One region of the Mycolicibacterium sp. XJ662 genome, then DNA from elsewhere that is predicted to be linked to it. Evidence: riboswitches for the same ligand, from Rfam matches in the RefSeq annotation. Region 1 holds a riboswitch; each other region holds the start of a gene.
What was found. A riboswitch is a leader RNA that binds a small molecule or an ion and turns the genes downstream of it on or off. The one in region 1 is predicted to bind cobalamin.
Positions count from the first base shown of each region.

Region 2: it holds a riboswitch for cobalamin, as region 1 does, so the genes downstream of both, ABQE93_RS07175 ((2Fe-2S)-binding protein) here and ABQE93_RS23320 (FecCD family ABC transporter permease) in region 1, are expected to answer to the same signal.
Region 3: it holds a riboswitch for cobalamin, as region 1 does, so the genes downstream of both, metE (5-methyltetrahydropteroyltriglutamate--homocysteine S-methyltransferase) here and ABQE93_RS23320 (FecCD family ABC transporter permease) in region 1, are expected to answer to the same signal.

Region 1 is NZ_JBEFTL010000011.1:146,814-152,494, forward strand. It holds gene ABQE93_RS23310 (ABC transporter substrate-binding protein) at 1-260, opposite strand, end outside; gene ABQE93_RS23315 (ABC transporter ATP-binding protein) at 305-1,108, opposite strand; gene ABQE93_RS23320 (FecCD family ABC transporter permease) at 1,105-2,145, opposite strand; cobalamin riboswitch at 2,240-2,429, opposite strand; gene ABQE93_RS23325 (alpha/beta fold hydrolase) at 2,515-3,393, shown strand; gene ABQE93_RS23330 (hypothetical protein) at 3,442-4,230, shown strand; gene ABQE93_RS23335 (MBL fold metallo-hydrolase) at 4,310-5,224, shown strand; gene ABQE93_RS23340 (GGDEF domain-containing protein) at 5,229-5,681, opposite strand, start outside.
Region 2 is NZ_JBEFTL010000001.1:1,519,726-1,525,406, forward strand. It holds gene rlmB (23S rRNA (guanosine(2251)-2'-O)-methyltransferase RlmB) at 1-457, shown strand, start outside; gene ABQE93_RS07165 (SLC13 family permease) at 459-1,694, opposite strand; gene ABQE93_RS07170 (MBL fold metallo-hydrolase) at 1,685-2,605, opposite strand; cobalamin riboswitch at 2,642-2,761, shown strand; gene ABQE93_RS07175 ((2Fe-2S)-binding protein) at 2,796-3,455, shown strand; gene ABQE93_RS07180 (LamB/YcsF family protein) at 3,439-4,212, opposite strand; gene bluB (5,6-dimethylbenzimidazole synthase) at 4,205-4,876, opposite strand; gene ABQE93_RS07190 (sulfurtransferase) at 4,937-5,681, shown strand, end outside.
Region 3 is NZ_JBEFTL010000001.1:1,155,852-1,161,532, reverse strand. It holds gene ABQE93_RS05425 (hypothetical protein) at 1-28, shown strand, start outside; gene ABQE93_RS05420 (nicotinamidase) at 48-599, shown strand; gene metE (5-methyltetrahydropteroyltriglutamate--homocysteine S-methyltransferase) at 596-2,863, opposite strand; cobalamin riboswitch at 2,975-3,174, opposite strand; gene glgX (glycogen debranching protein GlgX) at 3,323-5,467, shown strand; gene ABQE93_RS05405 (hypothetical protein) at 5,471-5,681, opposite strand, start outside.

The DNA of each region.
Region 1 (5,681 bases):
GCGACCTCGTTGAGATCGTCCACCTGCGAACCGTATTCGAGGCGCAGCACGTCCACGTCGCGGGCCATGGAACTGACCGCGGTCATCTGCTCACGCGCGCCCGCGGCCAGTGCGATCGCGATCATTCCGCCGTCGTTGACGAACAATCGCTCGAGCGGCTGGTCGTAGGTGACCTCCTCACCGCAGTTGGTGACGCTGACCGTGTCGGCTGCCGAGGATGCGTCCGTCGGCGAGCCGCACGCGGTGCTCAAGCCCACCAATAGTGCGGAAAGGGTCAGGCTGGCCCGAACGTGTTGTGCCACTGTCATATACCTCGCGATTGGTTGAATGCCGGATCGGCGTGGGTGAGCAGGAGATGGCACCGTCCCGTCATGGGATGGGCGATGACGTCGCCGGCGACGTCGAACACCTCCGACAGCAGCCGCGAGTTCAGCACCTCGGTGGGTGGCCCGTGCGCGAAGAGGGTCCCGTGGGCGACGACGGCGACCGCGTCGAAATGCCGTAGTACGAGGTCGAGGTCGTGCATCGCGGCGACGACCGTGCATTCGAGGTCATCGAGAACCCGCATGAACCTCAGCCGCCAAGCGGCATCGAGGTGGTTGGTGGGTTCGTCGAGTACGAGTACCGATGTGCGCTGAGCCAGCGCCCGCGCAAGCACGACGCGGTGGCGTTCACCACCGGAGAGTTGTGAACACGACCGGTCGCCCCATCCGCGCAGCCCAACGGCGTCCAGCGCGTCGTCGATGATGCCCTGCTCTCCTAGCCCCGCGCCCGACCACGGATTGCGGTACGGGGTCCGCCCCAGCCCGACGGCTTCGGCGACCGTCAGCTCACCCGAAGGCCGCTCCTCCTGCCCGACCACCGCGATCGTGTGGGCCCGGCGCCGGGCGGGCATGCGGTGCAGATCTTCCCCGTCGACCCGGATCGTCCCAGCCGCCGGAGTGTCCAAGCCCGACAGGACACGCAGCAGCGTGGTCTTGCCCGAGCCGTTCGGCCCGACCACCGCCAGCCGGGTGCCGGGGGGAATCGTCAGATCCACACCGGCCACCACGGTTCTGCCACCGCGGCGACACTCGATGCCTCTCGCGCACACCGCCGAATCGCTCATGTGCTGTTCCCGAACTCGTAGCGCCTGCGCCCCATCAGGAACAGGAACACCGGTGCGCCGATCAGACCGGTGACGATGCCCAGCGGCATCTCCCGCGGTGCTGCCATCTCGCGCGAGATCACGTCGACCCACACCAGAAACAACGCCCCGGTGCAGACGGCGACCGGCAGCATCGCGCGATGCGTCGCCCCCACCACCAGCCGCGCGGCGTGCGGCACGATGAGCCCGACGAACCCGATGCCGCCGGAAACGGCGACCAGCACGCCGACCAGAACCGCCTGCATCAGGAACAGTGCGTTGCGCAGGGCGGGTACCGGCACGCCGAGGGAGGTGGCCGTGTCGGCGCCTGCGGCGTAGGCGTCGAGCCACGAATGGATCAGCAGCGCCCCGATGAACGAGATCAGCACCACCGCACCGGCAAGCGGCACCTTCGCCCACGTCGCACCGGCGACGCTGCCGAGCAGCCAGAACATCACGCTCTCGGCGGCGTGCGGATCGCCCGCGGTGAACACCAGCAGCGATGACAACGCCATGAACGCCGACGACAGCACCACGCCGGACAGGATCAGGCGCAGCGCGGTGAGCCCGCCCTGGGCGCGCGCCACCAGGTAGACGGTCAGCGCCGCGACCAGCGCGCCCATCAGCGCACCACCGGACAGCGCCCATATCCCCAGCGCGGCCAGCGCGCCCAGCGTCATCACTGCCGTCGCGCCCACCGCCGCACCCGCCGAGACGCCCAGCAGATACGGTTCGGCCAGCGGGTTGCGGACAAGGGCCTGCATCAGGGCGCCGGCCAGCGCCAGACCCGCGCCGACGATCGCCGCCAGCACCGAGCGCGGCAAGCGCAGATCCCAGACGATGACGTCGTATCCCGTCTCGACGGTTGCGCCGGTGAAGCGGCCGATGACGGTGCGCCACACGTCACCTAGCGGAATCTGCTCGGCGCCGAACGCGACCGATACGACGATGCTCACCGCCGTGAGGATCGCGAGCACCGTGGTCAGTGCGACAACCGAGACACGTCGCACCGTCGGCACGGGCGTCGCGCCGGTGCGACGAAGTGTCTTCTCGGTGACAGTCACGTCGAGAACTTGCCTCAATATGCCGGGGTATCCGAGCGCGAGATACCGGTGGACACAAGCGAGAACGGCAGGTCTTCGGACTCGGGATCGTCCGGACTCGACGCCTTCCCAGGAGTCCAGTGGCCTCCCAGTGACTAATGTCGAGCCCGTCCCCCATACCGCTGCGCGCCAGTTCCGGATTCCCACCGGATTCCCTGACACCCGCATACACGGATGTGACCGTTCTCAACGGTTGAGGCTACCTCATGGCGATTTGCAGTAAGAAGGCTTATTGACCGTTTACCGTGGCTCGAACGTGCGTTGACGCGTCGGCGGGAGGTGCTCTTGCTCGGTATAGGCGACGGCGGCTTCAGGAGCGCCGACGCGCGCAGGCACTATCTGGCGGCCTACGACGAGCTGCGGACGCTGACTGCACCACCGGACGTTGTCCACGACGTACCAACCAGGTTCGGCACCGTTCGGGTATATCAGCATGGGCCGGCCGACGGCGTACCCGTCGTGCTGATCCACGGGTTCTTCCTGACGTCGGCCATGTGGTGGGAGCAAGTCGCGGGGTTGGCAAGCGATTTCACCGTTTACACGTTGGATATGTTGGGCCAACCCGGGGCAAGCATTCAGTCGAAAACGATGTTCGCTCCCGCAGATTGCGCACGCAGCATCGACGAAGTCCTCGAGGGGCTGAGACTGCGTGCAGTCCACCTGGTCGGGCATTCGTACGGCGGTTGGCTCGCCACCCACACTGCCGCGCGTGCGCCCGGTCGGCTGGCGACCGTGACACTGGTTGATCCGGCCAGCACGGTGGCGCGGACTTCTGCAACGTTCTGGCGAAGTCTTGCACTCATAATGTCGCGCCCACGTTCCGTGCGAGCCGGAAGAGCCGCGGCATGGATTGCGGGTCACCCCGCCCCGGGCAGTTCCATCGACATGCTTGCCCGGTTGTTCACGGCCGGATTCGCGGCCTTCGCGCCGCCGGTGCGCACACCAGCGCTGCGCTTCCCCAGCGATCGTCTGTTGCGTTCAGTATCTATCCCGGTCCAAGTTCTTCTGGCGGGCAACACCGTTCACGATTCCGAAAAGGGTATTCGACGAATGCAGTCCGTGGTGCCGGCGTGGCGGTATCACCTCTGGCCGAATGCTTCCCACGCCTTGCCGATCGAGATCCCCGACGAGATAAACGCGTGTATCCGGCAGTTCGTCTGCTAATTTCACCCGGTGGCAGTGCGCCGAGGAAATGAGCCGAGCCGGAAAACGTTGGTTGCCACGGTTATCGCCGGTTTGGCGGTCGCGGCCGGCGTCGCCTGCGCAGGCACGACCGAACCCGCCGAACCGCCGGAGGTCGCATCTCCGGAGGCGCCGTCGTTCACCTGCCGCGGGCACGACGAACCGCGTACCCCGCGAAGCGTCGATGCGATTCAAGACGACACCGAGGACGACGAGACGACCATCGTCAGCGGCGTCTACGGGGACCCGGCGGCGGCCACCCGGTTCTGGGCGCAGCAGAGCGAGAGCGACTGCGGTCTGATGGCCACTCGCATGGTCGTCGGTGAAGTCACCGGTACCGCCCCCACCGAACGCGAGATCATCGACCTGGCGGCCGCCACGCCCAGCCAGTGCTCACCGGGCGAACCGGTGTACGACGAGAGTGTCGACCCCAGCGACGGCGGCGTCGGTCACGGCACCTGCTCGACCGATCTGCTGCTCCTCCTGGAGCACTATGGGATCGACGCGGATTACACCAACGACGCCGAAGCCGCCGACGGCGGGCTCGACACCGGCATCGACGCGTTGGCCGGCTATCTCGGCAACGGGCAACAGGCAATGGTGTGCGTGAACTCCCGCATCATCTGGGACACCGAAGGCGACCGGACCAACTGCGGTCACATGATCACCGTCGCGGCCATCGATTTCGACAATGACGCGGTCTATCTCGGCGACAGCGGCAGCGACGACACGCGCGGCGAGCAAGTCAGCATCGATGTGTTCGAATCCGCCTGGGCCACCGGTGACCACGAACTCGTGGTCACCGTCCCCTCTGGATAACTCCTCGCACTGCGGGGCGTTCTACGGAAATGACAGGGCAATCCCATGTCTTCGGGACGAGGCGCTCAGGAGGAGAACCATGAGCTTGGACAACATTTCCCACCTCGGTACGCAGGGGCTCGACGAGTTGGTGCCCTCGCGATATGCGGTGGCGGTCGGCGACATCGAGGTGTTGGTGATCAGCGACGGAGTATTGCCGATCACCAGCAAGACGATGGCGACCAACGCCGACGCAGTCGAGTTCGACGGTTGGCTGAACGACAGGTTCCTGCCACCGGACGTGCTCGACTGGCCGCTGAACGTGGTCGTGGTGCGCAGCGGTCAGCGGACCATCCTCGTCGACGCCGGGCTGGGCTTGGAGTTTCCGGACTTTCCGCGGGCCGGGCAGTTGGGCCGGCGGATGGAGGCCGCCGGAATCGATCCCGCAAGCGTGACCGACGTGGTGCTCACCCACTTACACATGGATCACGTGGGCGGCCTGCTGACCGAAGGGTTGAAGGAGCGGCTTCGCCCGGATCTGAAAATCCACGTGGCGAGCCTCGAGGCCGAGTTCTGGGAGGCACCCGATTTCTCCCGGACCGACATGCCTCAGCCGGTGCCGGACGTGCTTCGGCGGGTCGCCGCACAGTTCCTAGATGAGTACCGCGGCCAGCTGCGAACGTTCGAGATGGAGTACGAAGTGGCGCCGGGTGTGCTCGTGTCACGTACGGGAGGCCACACTCCGGGACACAGCATTGTCCGTCTCGCCTCCGGCGGCGAGCGGCTGACGTTCGCCGGCGACGCTGTGTTCGCACCAGGATTCGATAACCCCGAGTGGCACAACGGCTTTGAGCACGATCCTGAGGAGTCGGTGCGGGTGCGGGTCGGCCTGTTGCGCGAGTTGGCGGCGACCGGCGAGTCGATGGTGGCCACTCACCTGCCGTTCCCGTCGGTCTGCCGGGTGGCCTCCGCAGGCGACGTGTTCCGATGTGTACCTGCCGTCTGGGATTACTGACCGCTCAGTTTGTTTCGCGGTCGACGGATACCAGCGTCGGATGGTGGCAGACGCGGTTGCCGCCAGCGCGTTTGGCCTCATACATCGCCATGTCCGAAGTGCGGATCATCGCATCGATGAGTTGGAGGTTGTCTCTGGGCGAGTAGCCATCAAGCGGTGCGCCCGCGGTGCCGATACTCGCGGTCACCGAAAACGGGATCCTGGCGATAGCTCCGCGCAGTCGCTCGGCCATCTTGGCCGGGTTCGGGCTGTCAAAGAGGTCGGCGACCACAAACTCCTCTCCCCCGAGCCGACAGATCACTGCCGTTGCCCGGCAGTTCTCCTGAAGCGTCGCGCTGACCATCACCAACGCCTCATCACCCGCGGCGTGGCCGAGGGTGTCGTTGAGTTGCTTGAAGTTGTCGAGGTCGATCATCGCCATGATGAGAAAACTTCCCGTACGGGGCCGATCGAGCAT
Region 2 (5,681 bases), on a different contig from region 1:
CCCGGCGCTGCTGGTGGCATTGGACAACATCTCCGACCCCCGCAACCTCGGAGCGATCGTGCGATCGGTCGCCGCGTTCGGCGGGCACGGCGTGTTGATCCCGCAGCGACGATCGGCCTCGGTCACGGCGGTGGCGTGGCGCACCAGCGCGGGCGCCGCGGCGCGGCTGCCGGTGGCACGCGCGACGAATCTCAATAGGACGCTGAAGAGTTGGGCCGACGCGGGCTTGCAGGTGGTGGGCCTGGACGCGGGTGGGGACACCACGGTCGACGAACTCGACGGCGAGGGGCCGATGGTTGTGGTGGTCGGCTCGGAGGGCAAGGGATTGTCACGCCTGGTCCGCGAGAACTGCGATACCGTGGTGTCGATTCCGATGGCGGGGCCGACGGAGTCGCTGAACGCGTCGGTGGCCGCGGGCGTGGTGCTCGCCGAGATCGCCCGCCAGCGCCGCGGCTGAATCACACGCCGAACAGCTCGATGCTCACCCACAGCGCCAGCACCGACGCCACCAGAGTGAGCGGCACCGTGCACAGCCCGATGCGGCTGAATTCACCTGCACGAGCCGGCATTTCACGACGGACGACGCTGCGCCACAGCAGGTTGGCCAGCGACCCGATGTAGGTCAGGTTCGGTCCGATGTTCACGCCGATCAACACGGCCAGCACGGCCGCAGGCGACGACACCAGCGGCAGCAGCACCAGCACGGCAGGCAGGTTGTTGACCATGTTGGACAACACCGCGGCCACCACCGCGAGGACCAACAGCGCCGCCAAGCCGTGACCGGTCGGCAGCACATCGCGCATCGTGGCCCCCACGCCGTTGACGATCACGGCGTCGACCACCACACCCAGACACAGCACGAACACCAGGAACGGCACATCGGCCGCCGCCGCCATGCCGCGCACACTACTGGTGCGCCGCAGGAGGCCATGAGTGGCGAGCACCACCACCCCGGCAAGCGCGGCCCACGCCGGCGAGAACCCCAGCGTCGAGACGACACCGAAACCGAGCAACGTCAATCCCAGTATCACCAGCGGCAGCACCGGAACGCGCACCGTCTGAGCAGCCACTGCAGGTGTAGCCGGGACCGAAAGCTCGCCGGCGAAAACCCAGCGCAGCACGAGGAATTCGACGGCTATCGCCGCCAGCCAGGGCAGTGCCATGACGGCGGTGAAATGTAGAAACGAGATTCCGGCCGCGGTGAACGCCAACAGGTTCGTCAGGTTCGAGACCGGAAGAAGCAGTGAGGCACTGTTGGCCAGGTGCGCCGTGGCGTAGGCGTGGGCTTTGGGGGGTACGGCAAGTATCCGCGCCGTCGCCAGCACCACCGGGGTGAGCAGTACGACCGTCGCGTCCAGGCTCAGCACCGCGGTCGTCATCGCAGCGGCCACGAAAACCTTTGCGAAAAGCCGGTTCTGACTACCGGCGCTGGTGCGCGCCATCACCGCTCCTGCGGCGCGGAAGACGCCTTCGTCGTCGCAGAGCCGGGCCAGCACCAGCACGGCCGCGAGAAAGCCGACCACCGGCAACAGGCTTTTGATCTCCGCGATCGCGTCGGAAACCGAGATCACCCCGAACCCGATCAGCATTGCCACCGCGGGCAGCGCGACGATCACCTCGGGCCACTTATGCGGGCGCACAGCCGCAAAGGTCACCACGACGACCAGCGCGAGCAGCGCCAGCGTCAGATCCACGGATCGCTGCGCTGCCAGAGCGTCGGCAGGTGCAGCTTCACGCCGTCGTCGGCGGCCAGCCGCGACAGCACCCGCATCGAGACATCCAGGTCGTCGGTGGCGTACGGCAGTGCGCGCAACGGCTTGTGCAGCGGACGGAAGAAGTCGTCCCAGTGGATCAGCAGCACGCGGCGGGCACCGACGGTGCGGACCGTCTCGGTCCAGTAGTCGACCAGATAGCGCTCCGGCTGCAGACCGAGTTGCCCGACGCCCAGGCAGACCACCTCGGCATGCTGGCCCGCCAGCGCTCCCCGGACGAACCCGGCGCTGCCCTGGATCAGCAGGCGCCGGCCCGATTCCCGATGATGCAGCAGCGTCGACCACGCTTCGCCACACCGGTACGCCGACACCCTCACCGGCGGCACGATCGGTTCGGTGATGACGCCGGGAAACCGGTCGGGCGGGCTGTGCTGGCTCTCGATCAGCGTGACGTCGTAGTCGCCGAGGGTCACCGTCTCGCCGGACGCGACGACCATCAGACGGTCTTCCGGCAGCCGCCCACCACGACCGACATGGGCCGTCGAGGTGCCGCCCACCAGCTTGGCGCCGGTGCGTTCGGCGACCACCGCGCTGTCCATCGCGTGGTCGTAGTGCGTGTGTACGGGCAGCACGGCGTCGAGCCGGTCGACACCCATCCGGGCCAGGTAACCGTCGATGCGCGGCGCCGATGGGGACAGCTTGCGCAGGCCCAGTTCCGCCAGGCCGGGCCGGGAAAAGAAGCCGTCGGTCATCACCGCGGAGCGGCCGTCGTCCACGAGCAGCGTGGCGACCCCGGCCCAAGTGACGGTCAGCGCGGAGTCGGCGCTCGCCGCGGGCGCGTCGAAGTACTGCGTGTAGTCCGCCAACCTCGGCCGCCCGGGCTTCAAACGCATGCCGCAACTCTATTCGCAGGCTCGCCTGTGGCAATATCACTGCGCAAAGGCGACGGCGAATCCGAGGAAGCCGGTGCAATTCCGGCGCGGTCCCGCCACTGTGATCGGGTCGACGCGACCTGAGAGCCAGACACTCACCGTCGTCGCCACCTCACCACAACCGGGGCGGATTTCCCCAGGAGGTCGGGCTGTGAACATCGTCGCGCCGCTGTCCGAAATCGCCTGCTACGGCGGATTCTTCACGATCACGGTCGGCGGCGACGACCGAGGCTGGCGGCCGGTCCAGCGCTGTTACGCCGACGGTTGCGAGGACCTCATCGACATCACCGTCGACCGCTACCGCAGCCGCGACCGCCGGATCGCGGCCTCGACCGTTCAGCTCAGCCACGCCTCACGGCTGTGGTCACCGGTGCTGGCCTGCGCGCTCGGCTTCGGCGTCGTACCCGACCTCACCGAGCTCTACCGCAAGGACGACAGCACCGCGTTGCGGTTGGCGCACGCCGTCGCCGCACCCGTGGTGCCCAGCGCCGATGCGCTTTATCAGGTTGTGGTGGAACAACATCTCGAACCGCTCGCCGACGGGCTACGCGTCAAGTTGGCTCGCGGACTGCTCTACGGCAACGCAGCGTCGGCGTTGGTCGCGGCCTCGCGCGCGCTGATCACCGCACGGCCGGACCTGCAGCCTGGGATAGTCGCGATGACCGAAACGCTGTTGGCGACCGGAAAACTCACCGGGACAGGGATTCTCACCGGCCCTGTTCTGCAGTTCCGGCGGCGCAGCTGCTGTCTGTACTACCGCGCATCCGGTGGTGCCAAATGTCACGACTGCGGGCTCAAGAGAACGGCTTGAGCTCGACGCCCTCTTTGAGCAACCGCGCCCGAACCGCGTTCGCGATCTCCACCGCGCCCGGCGAATCCCCATGAATGCACACCGATTCGACGCTGACCGAGATCTTCGACCCGTCGACCGCGTCCACCCGTCCGGTCGCGACCATCGACGCCACCCGCTCGGCGATCTCGTCCACGTCGTGCAGCACGGCGTTGCGTTCGCGGCGCGAAACAAGTTGTCCGTCAGGGCGGTACGCGCGGTCGGCGAACACCTCGGACACCGTGCGCAGGCCCAGCTCCTGCGCCTCGGCGAAGAAGGCCGAACCGGCCAGCCCGAGCACCGGCAGCTCCCGGTCGACGGTGTGCACCGCCTCGGCCACCGCGCGGGCCTGGTCCCGGTTGGTGACGATCGCGTTGTACAGCGCACCGTGAGGTTTGACGTAGCGCACGGTCGAACCCGCCGCCTGCGCGAGTGCCTGCAGCGCGCCGATCTGGTAGATGACGTCGGCGGTCAGTTCCTCGGGCGCGACGTCGATGAAGCGGCGGCCGAAACCCGCCATGTCCTGGTAGCCGACCTGCGCGCCGATCCGCACCCCGCGTTCGACGGCGGCCCGGCAGGTGCGCGCCAGCGTCGCCGCGTCGCCGGCGTGGAAGCCGCACGCCACGTTGGCGCTGGTCACCATGTCGAGCATGGCGGCGTCGTCACCGAACTGCCAGACGCCGAAACTCTCACCGAGGTCGGCGTTCAGGTCGATGTGCAGGGCATTGGCGTCAGCCATGCCTCCAGCCTAATGCGGCGGGTCGCCAGCGGTTCTCGGAGACAAAATCGGCCAGCGGCCGCGCGTGTGCCCAGTCGTCGATCTCGAGCGCGGGCCGGTCGGGAAACTCCGGGACCGGGCCCAGGCACAGAATCGCCACCGGCTCGGCGCCCTCGGGGATGTCGAGCAGTTCGGCGAGCCGGGCGGGTTCGAAGATCGACACCCAACCCATGCCGAGCCCTTCGGCACGGGCCGCCAGCCACAGGTTCTGGATCGCGCACGACACCGACGCCAGATCCATCTGCGGCAGCGTGCGCCTACCGAACACGTGCGCATCGCGGCCGTCGCCCAGCGCCACCACGAAAAGCTCGGCGCATTCCAGGATGCCCTCGACCTTGAGCGCCAAAAACTCTTCACCGCGCGGCCCCAACGCGCGCGCGGTACGCAACCGCTCCTCGTCGACGAGGTCGTGGATCTGCCTGCGTAACCGGCGGTCGGTGATCCGGATGAACCGCCACGGCTGCATCAGCCCGACGCTGGGCGCGGCGTGCGCGGCGTGCAACAACCGGCCCAGCACGTCCTCGTCGACCGTGCTGTCCGGCACGAAGCGTCGCATGTCACGGCGCTCGGCGATCGCCCGGTAGACCGCGCGCCGCTCGGCGGGACTGAACGCGTGGCTGCTCACCCCGGACAGCATATGGGGCGAGCGAAGCGACGGGACCTGGTGAGGTGGCACGATCATCGGGTGACCTGTGAGCATGTCCTGATCGGCGCCACCGCGCTCGCGCAGCGCCTTGAGGCGGGTGAGCGGCCGACGATCCTCGATGTCCGTTGGGAGCTGGCAGAACCCGACGGCCGCGCCGCACACGCGCGCGGCCACATCCCCGGTGCGGTGTACGTGTCGCTGGAAGACGAACTGTCCGATCACACCGTGACCGGACAGGGGCGCCATCCGTTGCCGTCGGGTCGCGACGTCGAGGCCGCGGCGCGACGGTGGGGTGTGCGGGCTGGGGTGCCGGTGGTGGTGTACGACGACTGGAACCGAGCGGGTTCCGCGCGGGCGTGGTGGGTGCTGACCGCGGCAGGCATCGCCGACGTGCGCATCCTCGACGGCGGGCTGGCGGCGTGGACGGCGGCAGGCGGCGCGTTGGAAACCGGCGTCGTCACACCCGAACCGGGTGACGTCACCGTCGGGTACGACGATCTGTATGCCGGCGCGCGCCGCACGTTGACCGCCGCGCAGGCCGCCGGTGTGCCGCTGCTGGACGCGCGTGCCCCCGAACGGTTCCGCGGTGACGTCGAGCCCATCGACCCTGTGGCCGGGCACATTCCGGGTGCGCGAAACGTCCCGAGCACCAGCCTGCTGGCCGAGGACGGCACCTTCCTGCCGGAGGCGGAGCTGATCTCGCTGACCGGCGACGACGCGGTCGGCGCGTACTGCGGTTCAGGCGTCACCGCGGCGGTCGTCGTCGCGGCATTGGCCGCAGCAG
Region 3 (5,681 bases), on a different contig from region 1:
CGGGCTGTATCTGCTCTTCGGCGGATGACGGCGCTACGGTTGGGGGTATGAAGGCGCTGATCATCGTCGACGTGCAAAACGACTTCTGCGAGGGCGGATCGCTGGCCGTGACCGGCGGCAGCGAGGTGGCACGCAACGTCACCCGCCTCCTCGCCGACCAATCCGACTACGCACATATCGTGGCCACCAAGGACTTTCACATCGATCCCGGTGACCACTTCTCCGACAACCCGGACTACAAGGTGTCCTGGCCGAGGCATTGCGTCGTCGACACCCCCGGCGCGGAGTTTCACCCGGAGTTCGACGCCACCGCCGTGGAAGCCGTCTTCCGCAAGGGCCACTATTCCGCGGCCTACAGCGGCTTCGAGGGCACCGACGACGACGGCACCGCGCTCGCCGACTGGCTGCGCCAGCGCGGCGTCGAGGAGGTCGACGTGGTCGGGATCGCCACCGACCACTGCGTTCGCGCGACGGCCGTTGACGCCGCCGAGGCCGGTTTCACCACCCGGGTGCTGCTGGATCTCACCGCCGGCGTCGCCCCGGATTCGACCGCCAAGGCCCTCGAGGACCTGCGCGCGGCCGGCGTGCAAGTCGGCTAGCCCCCGCGGACCCGATTTGCCGCCGCGACCATGTTGCGCAGCGACGCCGTCACCTCATCGGTTTTGCGGGTCTTGAGCCCGCAGTCCGGATTGACCCACAACCGTTCTGCCGGAACGGCTTCCAGTGCCTCGCGCAGCGACGTCGCCATCTCGTCGGCACCGGGCACCCGCGGCGAGTGGATGTCGTACACACCGGGCCCGACGCTGTTGGCGAACCCCGCGGCGTTGAGATCCTCCAGCACCTCCATGTGCGACCGCGCCGCCTCGATCGACGTCACATCGGCGTCGAGCGCGGCGATCGCGCCGATCACCTCGCCGAACTCCGAATAGCACAAGTGCGTGTGGATCTGCGTGGAGTCCGCCACACCCGAGGTCGCCAACCGGAACGCATCGACCGCCCACTGCAGGTAGGCGTCCTTGTCCTTCGACCGCAGCGGCAGCAGCTCGCGCAGCGCCGGCTCGTCGACCTGGATGATCCCGATGCCCGCGGCTTCCAGATCGACCGTCTCGTCACGGATGGCCAACGCGACCTGCGCCGCGGTATCGGCCAGCGGCTGATCATCACGCACGAACGACCACGCCAGAATCGTCACCGGGCCGGTGAGCATGCCCTTGACCGGCTTGTCGGTCAGCGACTGCGCGTAGCTGATCCACTCCACGGTCATCGGCTTCGGCCGGGCGACGTCGCCGTAGAGGATCGGCGGGCGCACGCAGCGGCTGCCGTAGGACTGCACCCAACCGTTGTGCGTGGCGAAGAACCCGTCGAGCTGCTCGGCGAAGTACTGCACCATGTCGTTGCGCTCCGGTTCGCCGTGCACCAACACGTCGATGCCGAGCTCCTCCTGCAGCTTGATCACCTCGGCGATCTCGGCCTTCATCCGGCGCACGTACTCGGCGTAGTCGATCTTGCCCGCCCGCAAATCAGCGCGGGCCACCCGGATGGCCGAGGTCTGCGGATACGAGCCGATCGTGGTCGTCGGCAGCACCGGCAGCTGCAGCCGGTCTTGCTGGGCGGCGCGGCGCTCGTCGGCCGGCCCCCTTTTGGAGCCGGAGGCGGCGATCGACGAAATCCGCTCGCGCACATCCGCGTTGGTCAGCCGCGGGTCGGAGCGCCGCGACGCGACGGCGGCGTTGGACGCGGCGACCTCGGCCGAAATGGCGTCGCGGCCGACCGTGATACCGCGCGACAGCGCCACCACCTCGCTGACCTTCTCGAACCCGAATGCCAGCCAGCTGCGCAGCTGCGCGTCCAACCCGTCCTCGGCGTCCAGCGAGTACGGCACGTGCAACGTCGAGCACGACGTCGACACCGCCACATGCTCGGCCAGGCCCATCAGCGTCGCCAACGTGGCCAGCGCGGACTCCAGGTTCGTGCGCCAGACATTGCGTCCGTCGACGACGCCGGCCACCAGGATCTTGTTGGCCAACTCGGGCACCGCCGCCACCGCCGACACTCCCCCGGCGACGAGGTCGACGCCGATGGCCTCCACCGACGTGCGGGCCAGCGCGGGCAGCGCATCGGTGAGCTCACCGAAGTAGGTCGCGACGAACAGCGCCGGGCGGTTGGTGACCCGACCCAGGGTGGCGTAGGTGCGCTCGGCCAGCTCCGCGCTGTTGTCGAGGATGTCGGTCACCAACACGGGCTCGTCGATCTGCACCCATGCCGCGCCGGCATCGGCCAACTTCCCGAGCAGCTGACCGTACACCGCGACGAGCTCGTCGAGCCGCTCGATCGGTGCGTCGGCCCCGTCGACGGCCTTGGACAACGCCAGGAAGGTGATCGGGCCGACGAGCACCGGGCGGGCGGGCACATCGAGCGCTTGGGCCTCCTTCAACTCGGCCAGCACCTTGGTCGCATCGAGCGTGAAGCGGGTGTCCGGACCCAGCTCGGGCACGATGTAGTGGTAGTTGGTGTCGAACCACTTGGTCATCTCCAGCGGTGCGATCTCGTCGGTGCCGCGGGCCGCGGCGAAGTAGCGGTCCAGATCATCGGCCACCCCCGCAACGCGTGGCGGTAGCGCCCCGACCATCACCGCGGTGTCGAGCACCTGGTCGTAGTAGGAGAAGGTGTTCACCGGCACGGAGTCCAGTCCGGCGGCGACGAGGGCTTCCCAGGTGTCGCGGCGCAGCTGCGCGGCCGTCGATTCCAGCTCGCTGCGATCGCAGTTGCCTGCCCAGTACTTCTCGACGGCGCGCTTGAGTTCGCGGTTCGGCCCGATGCGGGGAGATCCGAGAATGGTGGCGCTGAAAGGGGTGGTGTTCATGACGCGGTCCTCTTGTACGGCGGATGGTCATCGCCACGGGACGCGCACCGAACGCGGAGGTAACCGCTTCGGCCACTGCCCATTCCACGAGGCGAGGAACCACCGGACGCGGCGCGTCCGGTACAGCCGGCAGGTCTTCGGACTCGCAGGCACGCACCGAAGTGCCCCTACTGGCCGTCGCTTCCCAGCCCGTTGAGGCCAGTGCTGATGACGGCGGTCGTTCCTGCATACCGCTGCGGGACAGTCCCGGATTCTCACCGGGTTCCCTCTCGCCACACGTGTGGCTCGATGCCGACGCCAAAACTGCAGCGCCGGCAGACCAGCTGCATTGCCCAGCCTATCCGACGGGGATTTCCTGGCGCCGAACGTGAGCTTGTGCGCGAATCCGGCGCGGTTTTCGAGCACAACTTCACGTTGGAGCGCCACGGTTGCGATGCGCCGCGATTGGGCATCCCCCGTATCGTCTCGTTCACCGATCACTGGAGTGCAATCTTGGAAGTCTGGCCCGGTAAGGCATATCCGCTCGGCGCCACCTACGACGGCACCGGCACCAACTTCACACTGTTCAGCGAGGTCGCCGACAAGGTCGAGCTGTGTCTGTTCGACGGTGACGGCACCGAGTCGCGGCTGACGCTGCCCGAGGTCGACGGGTTCGTCTGGCACGGCTTCATCCCCAACATCGAACCCGGCCAGCGCTACGGGTACCGGGTGCACGGCCCCTACGACCCGGCCGAGGGACAGCGTTGCAACCCGAACAAGCTGCTGCTGGACCCGTACTCGAAAGCGATCGACGGCAACTTCGACTGGGGCCAGGCGCTGTTCGGCTACACCTTCGGTGAACCCGACAGCCGCAACGACGACGACTCCGCGGCATCCATGCCGAAATCCGTCGTCATCAACCCGTTCTTCGACTGGGGCAGCGACCGCCCGCCCGGCTACGAGTACGCCGACACCGTCATCTACGAAGCCCACGTCAAGGGGCTGACCCAGACGCATCCCGACATCCCCGAGCAGATCCGCGGCACCTACGCGGCCGTCGCGCATCCGGTGATCATCGAGCATCTGACCTCGCTGGGGGTCACCGCGCTCGAGTTGATGCCGGTGCACCACTTCGCCAACGACTCCACGCTGCTGGAGAAGGGCCTCACCAACTACTGGGGCTACAACACCATCGGCTTCTTCGCCCCCGACTCCAAGTACAGCTCCAGCCCCAACCCCGGCGGCCAGGTGCAGGAGTTCAAGGCGATGGTGCGCGCGCTGCACGAAGCCGGCATCGAGGTGCTGCTCGACGTCGTCTACAACCACACCGCCGAGGGCAACCACCTGGGCCCGACGGCCAGCTTCCGCGGTATCGACAACGCGGCCTACTACCGGCTGGTCGAGGACGACAAGCGCTACTACATGGACTACACCGGCACCGGCAACAGCCTCAACGTCGGGCACCCGCACTCACTGCAGCTGATCATGGATTCGCTGCGCTACTGGGTCACCGAGATGCACGTCGACGGGTTCCGGTTCGACCTGGCCTCCACGCTGGCCCGCGAGTTCTACGACGTGGACCGGCTGTCGACGTTCTTCGAACTCGTGCAGCAGGATCCGACGGTCAGCCAGGTCAAGCTGATCGCCGAGCCGTGGGACGTCGGGCCCGGCGGCTATCAGGTCGGCAACTTCCCGCCGCAGTGGACCGAGTGGAACGGTAAGTACCGCGACACGGTCCGCGACTACTGGCGCGGTGAGCCGGCCACCCTCGACGAGTTCGCCTACCGGCTGACCGGCTCGGCCGACCTCTACGAGCACACCGCGCGTCGGCCCGTCGCGTCGATCAACTTCGTCACCGCACACGACGGGTTCACGCTGCGGGACCTGGTGTCCTACAACGAGAAGCGCAACGAGGCCAACGGCGAGGACAACAACGACGGCGAGAGCCACAACCGGTCCTGGAACTGCGGTGTCGAAGGCCCGACCGATGACGCGGAGGTCAACGCGCTGCGGGCGCGCCAGCAGCGCAACTTCCTGACCACGCTGCTGCTGTCGCAGGGCGTGCCGATGATCAGCCACGGCGACGAACTCGGCCGCACCCAGCAGGGCAACAACAACGTGTACTGCCAGGACAACGAGTTGTCCTGGATCGACTGGGCCAACGCCGACACCGAGTTGATGGAGTTCACCCGCACGGTGTCCGCGCTGCGCGCCGCCCACCCGGTGTTCCGGCGGCGACGGTTCTTCTCCGGGGACACCGTGCGCCGGCGCGGCGGCGGCGGTCTGCCCGACATCGCCTGGCTAGCGCCCGACGGTTCGGAGATGAGCGACGAGGACTGGGAGAGCGGGTTCGCCAAGTCGATCGCGGTGTACCTCAACGGTCACGGCATCCCGTATCTGGACGTGCGGGGTCAGCGGGTGCTCGATGACTCGTTTCTGCTGTGCTTCAACGCGCACCACGAGCCGATCGAGTTCGCCCTCCCGGCGAAGAACTACGCACCGGCGTGGCTTCCCGTCATCGACACCGCAGCCGGCGACGACGAGGAGAGCGCCGAGGTCGCGGCGGGCGCGAAGGTCACCGTCGAGGCACGCTCGATGCTGGTGCTGCGCACCCCGATGGCCTGACCGCTACTCGACGACCGGGAAGATCGAGCTGCCGTCCTCCGGGGCGCCGTCGACATCGCCCTCGCTGCGGCCGTGGCTTTCGGGGTCGATGCGCTCGACGTCGTCGGTGCCTTCAGCGGACGGCGTCGGGGTCTGCTCGGCCCGCTCGGCGGCCAACTTCTCGTCGAGGGACTCACCATCGGGTTCGGCGGCGATCTGGTCGGCGGCGGCCCAG